One region of the Paenibacillus sp. FSL H8-0168 genome, then DNA from elsewhere that is predicted to be linked to it. Evidence: riboswitches for the same ligand, from Rfam matches in the RefSeq annotation. Region 1 holds a riboswitch; each other region holds the start of a gene.

Region 1 (4,645 bases):
GATTGCGACCACGATTGCTTCCAAAGGACTAAAGGATGCAGGAATGGCAGTATACCGAGCGTTGCAGGCGGATGACCTGGCTGCGGCACGGCGGGAGCTAGGCATGATTGTCGGGCGGGATACGCAACAGCTTGATGAACCTGAGATTGTACGCGGTACGGTTGAAACGGTCGCTGAAAATATCGTGGACGCGATTATTTCCCCGCTTTTTTATGCCCTGATCGGGGGAGCACCCTTGGCGCTGGCTTATCGTGCTGTGAATACGCTCGATTCCATGGTTGGCTACAAAAATGAAAAGTATCTGCATTTAGGCTGGGCTTCAGCGCGTCTAGATGATGTGGCTAACTACATTCCAGCACGCCTGACAGCGGCAATGCTTGTCGTAGCGGCGTGGATGTACAAGCGAGATGCTGCAAGAAGCTGGCGCACAGTCAAGCGAGACGCTCGTCTGCACCCAAGCCCGAACAGTGGCTTCCCGGAATCAGCTGTTGCTGGTGCACTGGGGATTCGTCTTGGAGGCTATAATGTGTATCATGGCGTGCGCTCCTTTCGTGCATACATGGGCGATTGGATACGACCGCTAGAATCGAAAGATATACGGCATACAATTCAGCTGATGTTCGCCGTGTCCAGTATGTTTGTAGGATTGTGTTTGTTAGGAGCTGCAGGTTGTTTTGCCTTGGGATGGGTGCGGTGAGGGTGAGGAGTGACACACTGAATAATGATCGAGCAGGAAGTGACATGATCTTAAAACAAGATATAGCAGTAAAAAGGACAGTAGAATACGCACAAAATCCGAACTCACAGGAGGATAAGGTGCCGGATTATGCTAAAGAAGATCTGCATTGGGACATGGAACTCGTGTTAGTTCGTCACGGCACAACCTTATGGAATAAGGAACGTCGATATCTGGGACACTCCGACTTAGGTTTGCTACCGGGAGCAGAACAGGAATTAAAGCCTTTGCAAGAAGAATTGCAGGGGCAGTTCTTTGCTCGAATCTATTGCAGCGATTTAATGCGATGTCGCCAGACCTTGCAGATCATTGTGCCGGAATCAGAATTGACGTCTGGAGGTTCCCTATCTATTATGTCTCCTACGATGGAACCACGTCTGCGAGAGCTTCATTTTGGCGAGTGGGATGGAAAAACGTATGACATGCTCAAGGATGTGTCGTTGTATCGCGCTTGGATTGATGAGCCACAACGGATAACCCCTCCTGGAGGAGAGTCTTGGACAGATTTTGTGAATCGTTTGCGGAAATTTCTTGACTCTCTGTATGAATGGCGTGTTGCTATGGAAGTTCAACCCATGGATTTGGCTGCTGGGCCGCCCTCTGTTTTGGTCGTTACGCATGGTGGCGTAATTCGTCAGTTAGCTTGCATGCTGATACCGGGTCATGATTTTTGGAGTCTGAATCCGAAGCCGGGAGAAGCATTTAGGATTCAATTGAGGCTGGCAGGACCGCACAATTACATAGCGGAAATGCTCTCTCATTAGGTTAGACACCAGCGGATAAAGAGGCTGTTTGGGTTGTAAGCCGCCTCATTTTAACCTATAATCATCAAGTAAAAGAACGGCTTGACTACCACTACATCAAATATCCAGCAGACGAGGTCGGCGCAGTGTGATGAAACTATGGTTTCCCTTGCCTGCGCTGTTAAAAGGGAAGTCGGTGTAAGTCCGGCGCGGTCCCGCCACTGTAAATGGAAACATGCCCGTTAGTCCTGCTTTATGTGCTACTAAGCATATGAAGGGATTTCAGGACATGCATCTTACCATAAGTCAGGATACCTGCCCGTCCGCCTGTCACCATAATCCTTCGAGGAAAGGATGACGTGTTCGCAGTGACTGTCCGTGCGGAAAGAAGCTGCCGCCTGCGCACGATCTGCGCTAACGTGACCCCTGTGTCCTGATATAAGGATGCGGGGTTTTTTAGATAGGAAAAGAAGGCTGGATTTAGAAGATATCTGATGATGATCAAGTAACGCTCTTAACGATTTTTTTATGAAGGGGTGCAAATCATGGCAGGAAAAAAAATAAAGGTTTGGACAACAGGTCTATTGGTTCTGATTTTGGCAGTTGTGCTGAGTGCATGTGGCGCTAATGGAAAAAATGCTGAAAATAAAGAGAATCAGACTTCTTCACAGCAGCCAGGAAAGACCGTAACCGCACAAGAGCCTCCGGGCAAAACAGTTTACCCACTCACAGTTAAGGATGCAACAGGACAGGAATTTACATTCAAAAAAGCGCCGGATAAAATCGTTTCCGTCTCCCCGGCAGAAACCGAGGCGCTGTTCGCCATCGGGCTGGATAAGGAAATAGTTGGCGTCTCCGACTACTCTGATTACCCGGAAGCAGCTACGAAAAAGCCTAAAGTAGGCGGTATTATGAAACCGAACGAAGAGGCGATCATTGCTGCTAACCCGGGAGTCGTTTTTGCAGGGATATCACTTAGTGAACAGGCTACGACCAAGCTGCGCGACATGGGAATTATGATTTTTAAAACGGAACCGAAGACAGTTGAAGATGTCATAGCTAACATCGAATTGTATGGGAAAATCACCGATCATCAGAAAGAAGCGAGAGCGGTGACTGACAAGATGAGAGCAGATGTAGCGGAAGTGAAAGAAGGAGTTAAAAATATCGGTAAAGGGCAGAAGCTGCGGGTATACGTCGAGTTTTCACCAGGCTGGACAGTTGGTAAAGGCGAGTTTATGGACGAGCTGATTACGTTGGCGGGCGGCGAAAATGTAGGTGCCACGCAAAAGGGGTGGTACCAAATTAGTGAAGAAAATATTATTGCTGCGAACCCTGACGTGATTTTGTACAGCAAAAGTGTCAAGGACGACAAAACTGGCCAGACGCTCGGCGAAATCATTAAAGCTCGCAGTGGATGGGATCAAATATCGGCTGTTCGCCACAACCGGGTGTTTGCCGTGGATGATAATTTGATCAGTCGTCCGGGTCCACGCGTAACGGAAGGTCTCAAGGAAGTGGCCAAGGGCGTGTATCCTGAAATTTTCAAATGAACCGTAAACTGATCGGCTTTGGAGGGACAGGTCTTGTCCTGCTGTTGCTGACGCTGCTGCTCTGTCTTGGCATCGGCTCGGCCAAGCTTCCGGTCAGCCAGATCACGGGCATTCTGGTTAACCACCTTCCGTGGTTAGGCGATACGTTTACACCGGATTGGAATACATCCTCAGAGCAGATTATTTTGAAGGTCAGATTGCCACGAGTGTTACTGGGAATGTTGGTAGGAGCAGCGCTGGCGCTAGCGGGAGCCGGATTTCAGGGTGTGCTGCGTAATCCTTTGGCTGATCCGTATACACTGGGGGTATCCTCGGGGGCTTCGGTAGGAGCGGCAGTACTGATCTATTGGGGCCTTCAATTTTCATTTGTTGGCATATGGACGCTGCCGCTAGTGGCATTTACGACCGGAATGCTGACGCTGTGGATGGTGCTAACGTTGGCACGGGAAGGTGGAAAAATTCCGACACAAAGTCTCATTTTGTCGGGTGTGGTGATGCAATCCTTTCTAGGAGCAGTTGTTTCCTTTCTGACAGCCATGTCGAAGGAGACGGTCAATGAAATATTGTACTGGACGATGGGAAGTCTTAGTCTGCGCGGTTGGTCATATACAGGAATCCTTTTACCTTATGTGGTCATAGGACTGGTATTTCTATGGAACCGGGCACGTGTGCTGAATATTTTGGCTTTGGGTGAACGTCAGGCGGCTCACATGGGAGTTCATGTAGATGCGACGAAGCTATCTGTTTTGATCATTTCCACGCTGCTGACAGCTGCCGCTGTCTCGGTATGTGGAGTGATTGGCTTTGTGGGACTTGTTGTACCGCATATCATTCGTCTGATGACAGGCCCTGATTACCGGATGATTGTTCCATTATCTGCGCTCGGTGGAGCTATTTTTATGGCTTGGGCAGATACGGCGGCTCGCACGTTGTTAGCCCCCACGGAAATTCCCCTGGGAGTGATGACGGCCTTTGTTGGGGCACCATTCTTCGCATATCTCCTGTACCGGAACAAGAAGCTGCGCAGGGGGGAACTGCTGTGACAGAACAAAGTGAATCACAGAAGGTGCGTGATCGGGCATTAGAGGTAGCGGGTCTGACACGTGCCTATGGAGAGTTCCATGCGTTAAAGAATATAAGCTGGAGCGTCGACGAAGGAACTTGGTGGGGGATTATTGGTCCGAACGGCAGTGGAAAATCGACCTTGCTGCATCTGCTTTCGGGTGTAGATCAGCCAACTTCAGGAAACGTTCATATCTATGGCAAAAAGGTCGGTAGCTACAGCAGAAAAGAGCTTTCCCGACTCATAGCCGTACTCCAACAGGAAGGGCTTCCTCCAGTGGGATACACCGTCAGGGAAGTCGTAGAAATGGGACGTTTTCCTCATCAGGACTGGCTAGGTAGGGAAAAGGGTGTTGATGTGGAGGCGATCACGGATCGCGTGCTGGAGCGATTGGGTCTTACCACGTTGGCGGACAGAGCATTGGACCGCTTGAGTGGGGGACAGCGACAGCGTGTAGCTTTGGCAAAAGTAATGGTGCAGGAGCCACGAATATTGCTGCTGGACGAGCCTACGACCTATCTGGACTTGCGCTATCAGCTTGAATTTATGG
Region 2 (4,645 bases), 1.7 Mb from region 1:
GACAGCCCAGCGATCATCAGCACCACGCGTCCGATATCCCATACCGCATAAACCAACAACTGCGGCAACGCTTGTGGCAATACATAACGTCTCAGTATACGTACGTGTGAATTGCCGGATAAACGGGCATATCGAACGTAGTCCTCCTGACAGGCTTTTTGAACCAGACTACGGATATACCGGACATAGCCCGCCCACCGTACCGCAATAATCGCAAGGGTCATGTTAACAAAACCTGGACCCAAAATGCCCACAATCGCCACCGTTAAAATAATATCTGGAAAAGCCAATACGCCATCGATTCCCCGCATGATCACCTGATCTACACGTCCGCGCACATAACCAATGAGCAACCCTATAGGCAGACTGAAGCACAGCGTAGCTACAGTAATTGCACATGCGATTAGCACGCTCGTCCGAATCCCGTAAATTAGCCGGGATAGCACATCCCGGCCCAGATGATCCGTACCGAAAGGATATTTCCGGCTGGGTGGTGCCAGACGGTTCAAAAGGTCCACTTGAAGAGGATCATGAGGAGCGACCCATGGAGCCAATAACCCAAGCAGCACGATCAGGCCAAACAGTACGCCTCCTACCAGCAGGCTCCCTTGAAAGGAAAGCCGTATCTTTTTCATTTTCAGCTTCCCCCTTAACGCAAACGCAGCCTCGGATCTATCGCCGTCTGGACCACATCCACCAAACACTGAACTCCTACAATTAAAAATACGGCGAAAATAACATACCCCTGAATCACCGGATAATCTCGCTGTGTAATTGCATCTATAAAATACTTGCCCAACCCCGGCCATGAAAAAATGGTCTCTACGATGACATTACCTGCCAGCATAAATGATAGATTGGTACCTAGCAGTGTAATTATAGGCAGAACCGCATGCTTAAATATCTCAAAAAACAGGATATGCATACGGGAAAAGCCTCGAGCCTTCGCTGCTTTCACAAAATTCCGGTCACCCAGCTCCAGCATTTGAGCACGTAGTACACGGGCTTGCACAGCTCCCAAACCTGCGCCAAGAGTCAGCGCTGGGAGCACTAAATGTGTCCAATCCTCCCTTCCCATGGATGGGAGCCAGCCCAAGCGAACGGAGAATAGATAGATCAACAGAAACCCAAGCCAAAAAGAGGGGATCGACGATCCCAGCAGGGCAAACAGCCTGCCCAGGCGATCCAGTGGACCGCTGATTTTTAGCGAGGCAGCCAGCCCCAACCCCAGCGTAAGCACCGTCATGACGGCAAAGCCCGCAGCAGCTAGCTCTACAGTAGCAGGCAGTCTGTTCCACAGTTCGGCTAGCACGGATTCCTTGGATACATACGAGGTGCCCCAATGCCCTGTGAACACATCCCGCAGCCAGTTCACATATTGAACATGAAACGGTTCGTTTAAGCCCAGTTCCTGCCGTAGCGTCGTCAACGCTTCCTCAGAGGCAGGGACATTATGCGCGGTGAGCAAAATGGTAGCAGGGTCTCCAGGAGCCAGGCGCATCAGTACAAAAGTCAGCGTGGATACAACGAATACAATGATGAGCAGCTGCGCCACACGTTCCAGTATAAAACGAATCATAGGATACGCCGCTCGTTATTCCGCAATATCGGATTGCGCTGTAATGTAGTAATACTCGATCGGATGGGGTGTAAAACCCTCTACCCCTTTTTTCACACCAAACACATTGTCAGGATGCACAATGAACGACTGTGGCAAATCCGTATTGATGATATCCAGCGCTTGTAGTGTCACGGCATTACGCTGCGCTGTATCCTTCGCCAGCTTCAAGCTGTTAAGAATACTCTCTAGCGGTTTGGAACTATAACGGCTTACATTGGCTTCGCTTTTCGAAGAATAAAACATGTCCATAAAATATTGCGGCTCTCCTGTATGAGCAGTAAGCATACTGTACATAGCAAAATCCCAATCGTTTTTGGTCAACGCCTCGTCGATATTTTCCACCTTGCGAATCTTGACCTGGATTCCCTCTTTTAGCAATTGGCTTTGGATGACCTCAGCCATAACAGAGAGTTCCGGACGCTGAGGAAAAGTCAGCAGCGTAACCTCGAACGGCTTGCCTTGCTTAGTCCATGTCCCTTGGGCGTCCTTCTGCCAGCCATCCTTCGTTAACAGCTGATCCGCCGTTCCGTCCAGCGCTTTACGCTCAACTTTACCGAAGGGAAGAATGCTCGGGAACGGACTGCTTGCTTCCGTACCGAAGCCCCTCATGACGGCGCTCACAATCGATGTGCGTGGAATCAGGCTGTCCACCACCTTACGGTTCGCCGCATCCTTGAATACTGGGGATTCCATATTGTACACGAGCATATGGGTGCGCAAGGAGGGAGCCGACAGCACTTGTAGCTTGTCGTTCTTTTTCAGTACCTCTGCGTTATCAACTGGAATATCCGTCGCTACGTCCACCTCGCCGGATTGCAGCGCCATCAGGCGCGAATTCCCGTCCGTAATGAACTTCATTGTCGCCTCAGCCAATCGGGCCTTCTCGCCCCAGTATCCGTCATAACGCTCTACGACCAAGGATTGGTCCTTGCTGAACGCTTTAATTTTAAAGGCGCCTGTCATCGCTGGGTAACTCTGCTCATCTTTCATCGATGCCACATCCAGTACAATCGTCGATGGATCAGCTAGATTGGACACCAACGCCGCATTCGGCTGGTTTGTCGTGATCTTTAAGGCCAGCGGGCCGCTTACATCAATGGACTTCACATTCAGTAAATCCTTCGCCAGATGGCTTTTCTCGATAGAGCGTAGCAAAGATGCTTTTACACTTGCTGCATCCATACTCTTTCCATTATGAAAAGTGACTTTATCCTTCAAGCTGAACGTCCAAACTGTAGGACTATCCTGCTTCCACTCCTTTGCCAGCCAAGCCACAGGCTCCAGCTTTTCATTCAAACGTACCAGTGTCTCACCTGCACCGGATCGCATCACATCCCAGCTATTATCTCCGTGCGGGTCAACACCTGACGGTTTCCATGTATACGCCATTACCAGCTTTTTACCTGTCGCTGTTTGTTGTGCTGACGCGTTCTCATCTTTGCCGGAGCTATTCGACGTCTTATTGCTAGTACATCCCGAAAGAGCCATAACTGCCAGTAACAGCATCACCCCTGTACATATCAACCATGAGCGCCTGCTATGATTGCTAATCATTCGATGAATCCCCCTCTATCTTGTAAAATCATATAAACCTAATGCAAAACGCGAAAAAAGCATTCCGGACCACTTGATCAGCAGTCAGAAATGCTTTCATTATAAAATGTCAAAACACACCTCGAAGCCAACTCCAAAAACATAGAAGGGATCAGATCGGTTTCAGACATTCCGTATGCAGCACGCCTAACCACCTCCCCAGCATCCCGTGGGTCTGACAGTGATGTCAAAACAGGCAGGTCTCCTGACTCCAGGCGTATCTTTCAGGCCTTCCCGGTTCTTCACAGTTCCAGTGGCTGTTCTGAAAGCTCCAGCAGTATCCTGCTGATGCCTGTATACAGTGGCGGGCCCGTGTCGGAATCAACCGAACTTCCCTTTTAAGTGAACACGCTCAACAACTATCCACATGGTCTTAACAAAACCCCGTACATAGAGTCGTCCGGCTCACACCTGTTTTCTTCCTTTATTTCTTTCCATTACGATCTTATTTTGTTGTCACGGGCTTGTCAATAAATGCTGCACAATAGTTTAAATTTGAACGATAAGGAAGAAACAAGACATAACCTTCAATTGCGTGCACGCAATTGAAGTGTTAAAATTAGGTATAGAGTAAACCACCGTGTCCGTATACTAAAAAGAGCCTTCGCCGCGCCAACGGCAAAGACTCTTAGGACTTGAAAGGCTGTGGATCACCACCACGGCGCGCTGCACAACTAAATGTTAATGCAAACGAAACCCACCGTTAGGCGCCTAACCTAATTACGCGGTGGGTTTTCGCTTGTTCCGAAATTTCCGACGTAGCCAGCGATAAAGTTTACGAATACTAAACACCAGGCTTAGTAAAGTAACCATCCAACGCAACACACCGTAGCACGACACAAGGTTGACCATCGGCTTCACCCCCTTTCGGGAAGCTGCACCGTGGTCCGAAAACATCCACCACTATTCAAAATCCATAATTTAGATTATATCATGCCTCTTCCTACCACTCTAGCAAATTCTTCTAGCGTATAAACTGGAAAACACACCAAATTAGAGCTACCCATTTCATCCCGCAGCTTCATCTATATGTCCCCAGACGGCAAGGGTATCTACTATCTGGATAACCCCATGCCAAAAAGCCGGAAAAGAGGCATACGTCCTCTCTCCGGCTATCTTTATTTATTCCTAATCATCAAACCTTCTGTGGAACCTCCTGAACCGTCACGCTTTTGACCGATTCGCCCTGTTTTCTCGTCAAAACGATGTTCAAGACAATCGCTGTAATCGAGCCCGAAACGATACCATTTTGCAGCAGCATTTTAGCAAAGCTCGGCAGCTGGTCGAACATTTGTGGCAGAACGGCAGAGCCTAGGCCCACGGCAATACTGCATGCTGCGATCAGCAGATTGCTTTCCTTCCGCAGATCCACTTCTGACAAAATAGACATGCCTGATGCAGCGACCGAGCCAAACATGACGATCATCGCCC
Region 3 (4,645 bases), 1.9 Mb from region 1:
TGATTTCCGACTCATCGGCAAAGGATGAACTGTATTTGAATTTTAGTTGCTCCTGGGATCGGGAACATGGCTTAGGCGTACATATGAAGCAGATGAAAATGGAGCATATTCAAGGCGTATATACATTATATGATCTAGAATAAATCCCCCTTCCTGGCTTTTAGCAATAAGGGCCGGAAAGGGGAATACGATAAGCGAAAATGATGGCGCGATTGGATACGATAAAAAAAATTAATTGGATACAGCCAATGCAGCCCGGGCTGCTTGAGCCGCTTGTACCATTTGCCGCAAGGCGGCGACAGATTCCTCCTTGGTGCGGGTTTTCAGACCACAGTCCGGATTAACCCAGAACAAATCTGATGGCAGTACGCGCAGGGCACGCTGGATCATGCTTAGCATTTCAGATACATCGGGGATGCGCGGGCTGTGGATATCGTACACGCCCAGACCGATGCCTTTGTCGTATACCTGCTCTTCAAAGCTGACAATCAGTTCTCCGTGGCTTCGCGAGGTTTCAATAGATATAACGTCGGCATCCATATCGGAGATGGACTGAATCATATGCTGAAATTCGGAATAGCACATATGCGTATGGATTTGGGTCGCTGGCTCAACGGTGGCCGTGGTCACAAGGAAGGCTTGAACCGCCCAATCCAGATAGGCTTGCTGCTGTTCTTTTTTCAGCGGAAGCCCTTCACGAATTGCAGGCTCATCGACTTGAATCATGCGTATGCCCGCTTGTTCCAGTGCCTCTACCTCTGCCCGTAATGCCAGAGCCAATTGCAAAGCAACTTGACTACGAGGAATATCATTACGTTCGAAAGACCAGTTCAAAATGGTCACAGGACCTGTAAGCATTCCCTTAACAGGCTTGGAGGTTAACGATTGGGCGAATGCCGTTTCTTCCACGGTCATGGGCTGATCGAAGGAAACGTCTCCGTATATAATCGGCGGTTTGACACAGCGGGAGCCGTAGGACTGCACCCATCCGTTTTGCGTAAAAGCAAAGCCGTTCAGCTTTTCGCCAAAAAATTCAACCATGTCGGTCCGCTCAAATTCCCCATGTACAAGCACGTCAATGCCAATGTCCTCCTGAATATCAATCCATTCCTTAATTTGCTGTTGGATGAACGTTCGGTATTGCTCGGCAGACCATTCTCCTTTGCGATAGTGCAGGCGGGCCTTGCGGATCTCGGCGGTTTGCGGGAAGCTACCAATGGTCGTCGTAGGCAGTGGAGGCAACTTCAGCTTATTTTGCTGAATCTCACGACGCTCGGCGAAAGGAACGCTGCGTGATAGAGGCTCTTTGGCCAACAGGTCGGCCAGATCGGCAGTTGTCTGTACACGTGCCGCTGAACTGTTGAAACGGGCTACCGCATCTGCACTTTGTCCAAGCTTGGTGAGTGCGGATGGATCGTGTTTGCCAAGTGCAGCCGTCAGAATGGCGATTTCCTCTAGCTTTTCATCAGCAAAGGCCAGCGCTTGCACCAGCTCCTTGTCCAGCTTGTGCTCTGCCTCCAGGCTGACTGGCACATGTAGCAGACTGCATGATGGCTGTACGATAAGCTGCTCGGCAGTGGTCTGTTCTGCTAACTGACCCAGCAGAGCTGCTACAGCGTTCAGGTCGCTGCGCCATATATTGCGTCCGTCAATGACACCAGCGCCCAGCGTTTTTCCTTTAGGGAAGCCATGCTGCAATATATGCTGAAGATTTTCGCCATCATCATACACAAAATCAAGACCCAGCCCCTGTACCGGAAGTGCGGACAGACGCTCATAATGATCTAGGCTGCCAAAGTAGGTTTGCAGCATTATATTTAAGGAGGGCGCAGCTTGGGTCAAAGCTTCATAGACTTCCTGAATAATGTCCAGATCCTCTACTGGGAATGAGGTGGTCAGGACAGGTTCATCGATTTGGACCCACTGAACACCTTCTGCTGCTAGTTCAGACAGGACACGGGTGTATAAAGGCAGGAAGGTTCTTATAATAGAGGCAAGCTCCTTACGATCATAGCCTTTGGAAAGGGTAACGAATGAATAGGGGCCGATGAGGACCGGTTTCCCATCAATGCCTAGTTCCTGTTTTGCTTCACGATAAGCCTGTAAGGGTTTATTTTCAGTGAATACCGGGACTGCATTTGCCAATTCGGGAACGATGTAGTGATAATTGGTATTCATCCATTTGGTCATTTCACTGGCGGTTGCTCCCTTCTGACCGCGAGCGATCCCGAAATACACGGACAGAGGAACCGGACCCGCGGGACGATAGTTGAACCGTTCGGGAACCAGACCGAACATCACAGATATATCCAGCATGTGATCGTAATAGGAGAAGTCTCCGACAGGAATGCGATCAATCCCCTTGTCGCGCTGCTTGCTCAGATGCTCCAACCGTAATCTTTTCATCTCCGTCTGCAGTTCGCTTTCGTTAATGCTGCCGTTCCAGAAGCGTTCCAGTGCTTTCTTCCATTCCCGATTTTCGCCGATACGCGGATATCCCAGATTACTGCTAATTAAGCCGGACAATTCAGGCCGTTCGATAATGGACATGTACTTTCCTCCTAGCGGGTAGCTGTTTTATTTTTACGTACCAAAAAAGGCATTCTTCCCCCCAAGATTAAAAATAAGTAGGGGAAAGAATGCCTCCGTGATTAAAAAATCAAAAATACGGCGACTGCTCTTAACACCTCCCTATCTTCCGTAGGTACTTGCGATGTTGTTAAAATAGGCAGGTCTCCTGACTTACGGATCATGACGCTCAGCATTCCTTCCCAGTCTGTGGACCAGTGGATATATGAACAGCTGAAAGTTCCCCGTTTACAGTGGCGGGACCGTGCCGGATTTGCACCGGCTTCCCTTTTAAGCCTGATCTGAATAGAACAGACACCTATCTCCAAGCTATGCGGTTAAGGTATGACGAATAATTATGCACTCGTATACTTGTTCACCATCATAAGTGAAACTTACAGGATGCGCAATAGAAACTCCAATGGAATCTGTTAGCTATATGAAAAAAAGACAAGCCTTACCCATGATGGGGGCTTGTCTTAGATTAGATATAGCATTTTGCTTGCTGGGTAAGCATCGCCTTATGTCAATGAAACGGTATAACCTGCCTGAATGCTGGCTTTTACATCTACCAGACGCTGGTTGCGACTGCCCCGGAAGGGAAGGGTCAGGTCCTTTTGCTGTTCTACAAAACGACCATCCACAATCACATCGCACAAAAGCGCCAGTTCCTGTCGCTCCTGATCTGTGAGTAGATCTTCATAGACAAAGCCAGTGTAAGCCCACACGGTTCGGTCGGGACAGGCCTCGCGGAAGTCACGCACAAATTGCGAGCATTCTGCTGCTGAGAAAAACGGGTCTCCCCCGCAGAGAGTCAGTCCATCCAACAACGGATTTTCCATGATGTCACGAATGACCTCCTGTTGTCGTTGGGGGGTGAATGGCTCGCCTGCACGGAAGCTCCACGACGCTGGATTAAAGCATCCAGGACAGGCATGACGGCAACCGCTAATGAACACAACGGTGCGCAAGCCGTATCCTTCGTTCAGAGATTCCGGAATGTAGCCACACAAATTCACTTATGTTTCACCCGGTCTCGAACTTCTGCCTGTTTTGCAGCATTAAAGCGAACGGTATAATCTCCTGTCAGATATCCGGTTACCCGACGTAAGCGCTGAAAGTGTGTGTGCTCCTCATCTGTGCCACATTGGGGGCAGCTTGTCCCGATAATCCCTTCATAACCACATTCCGTACAACGATCCACCGGATGGTTGATGGAGAAATAGCCGATGTTCTGATGCAGCGCGTACTGAACAATTTTAAGAAACGCATCCGGGTTATTCCGCGCATTACCGTCCAGCTCGATGTATGAAATCGCACCAGCGTTGCATAGGTTATGGAACGGAGCTTCCAAGCTGATTTTACGAGCAGCCGGGAGCGTGTAATACACGGGAATATGAAAAGAATTCGTGTAATATTCTCGATCATTTACCTCAGGAATAATCCCGAAATCACGTTGATCCAGCAATGTGAACTTGCCCGACAGACCTTCGGCAGGCGTAGCAAATAATGTAATATTTAGATTGTGATATTCACTCATTCGATCGCAATACACGCGCATGGAAGTGATGATTCGCTGTGCCTCGCGGTATACGAAATCATCCTCTCCGTGGTGTTTCCCGTATAGTGCCTTCATGCACTCAGCCAGCCCGATGAACCCGATCGAAAGCGTACCGTGTTTTAGTACGCTTCCCACCTTATCATCTGGCGCCAGTTGTTCTCCACCTTCCCATACCCCTTCGCGCATCATAAAGTCCGAAGCTTTGGCCGGCTGGTTGGTCTGGATTTGATAGCGATGGATTAGGCCATCTACCGCAATGCGCATAACTTCTTCTAGTCTCGCATCAAAGCGATCACGGTCAGGTGTTAGGCGTTTGCCTGTGCAAATACCATACTCAATGCCAAGTCGCACCAGATTAATGGTATTGAAGGAGAGATTCCCCTTGCCACTCTGCCGGTTTCTACCGAAACGGTCAGAAATGGTGCGGGTACGGCAACCCATTGTCGCTATAATGGTATCTGGATCATCAGCACGGTAAAAAGGCAAGTTAAAGGTAGCATCCACATTCACAAAATT

What was found. Region 1 has a riboswitch for cobalamin ahead of MHI21_RS07040 (cobalamin-binding protein). Riboswitches for the same ligand answer to the same signal wherever they lie in the genome.
Region 2: linked by a shared signal. The riboswitch ahead of MHI21_RS24865 (ABC transporter substrate-binding protein) and the one ahead of MHI21_RS07040 (cobalamin-binding protein) in region 1 are both predicted to bind cobalamin.
Region 3: linked by a shared signal. The riboswitch ahead of metE (5-methyltetrahydropteroyltriglutamate--homocysteine S-methyltransferase) and the one ahead of MHI21_RS07040 (cobalamin-binding protein) in region 1 are both predicted to bind cobalamin.

The regions. Positions count from the first base shown of each region.
Region 1 covers NZ_CP151948.1:1,523,379-1,528,023, forward strand. The annotation lists gene cbiB (adenosylcobinamide-phosphate synthase CbiB) at 1-697, shown strand, start outside; gene MHI21_RS07035 (histidine phosphatase family protein) at 742-1,500, shown strand; cobalamin riboswitch at 1,623-1,817, shown strand; gene MHI21_RS07040 (cobalamin-binding protein) at 2,025-3,032, shown strand; gene MHI21_RS07045 (iron ABC transporter permease) at 3,029-4,075, shown strand; gene MHI21_RS07050 (ABC transporter ATP-binding protein) at 4,072-4,645, shown strand, end outside.
Region 2 covers NZ_CP151948.1:5,613,281-5,617,925, forward strand. The annotation lists gene nikC (nickel transporter permease) at 1-635, opposite strand, end outside; gene nikB (nickel ABC transporter permease) at 650-1,579, opposite strand; gene MHI21_RS24865 (ABC transporter substrate-binding protein) at 1,595-3,175, opposite strand; cobalamin riboswitch at 3,392-3,596, opposite strand; gene MHI21_RS24870 (nucleobase:cation symporter-2 family protein) at 4,350-4,645, opposite strand, start outside.
Region 3 covers NZ_CP151948.1:5,412,507-5,417,151, reverse strand. The annotation lists gene MHI21_RS23970 (hypothetical protein) at 1-143, shown strand, start outside; gene metE (5-methyltetrahydropteroyltriglutamate--homocysteine S-methyltransferase) at 232-2,550, opposite strand; cobalamin riboswitch at 2,710-2,906, opposite strand; gene nrdG (anaerobic ribonucleoside-triphosphate reductase activating protein) at 3,090-3,587, opposite strand; gene MHI21_RS23955 (anaerobic ribonucleoside triphosphate reductase) at 3,584-4,645, opposite strand, start outside.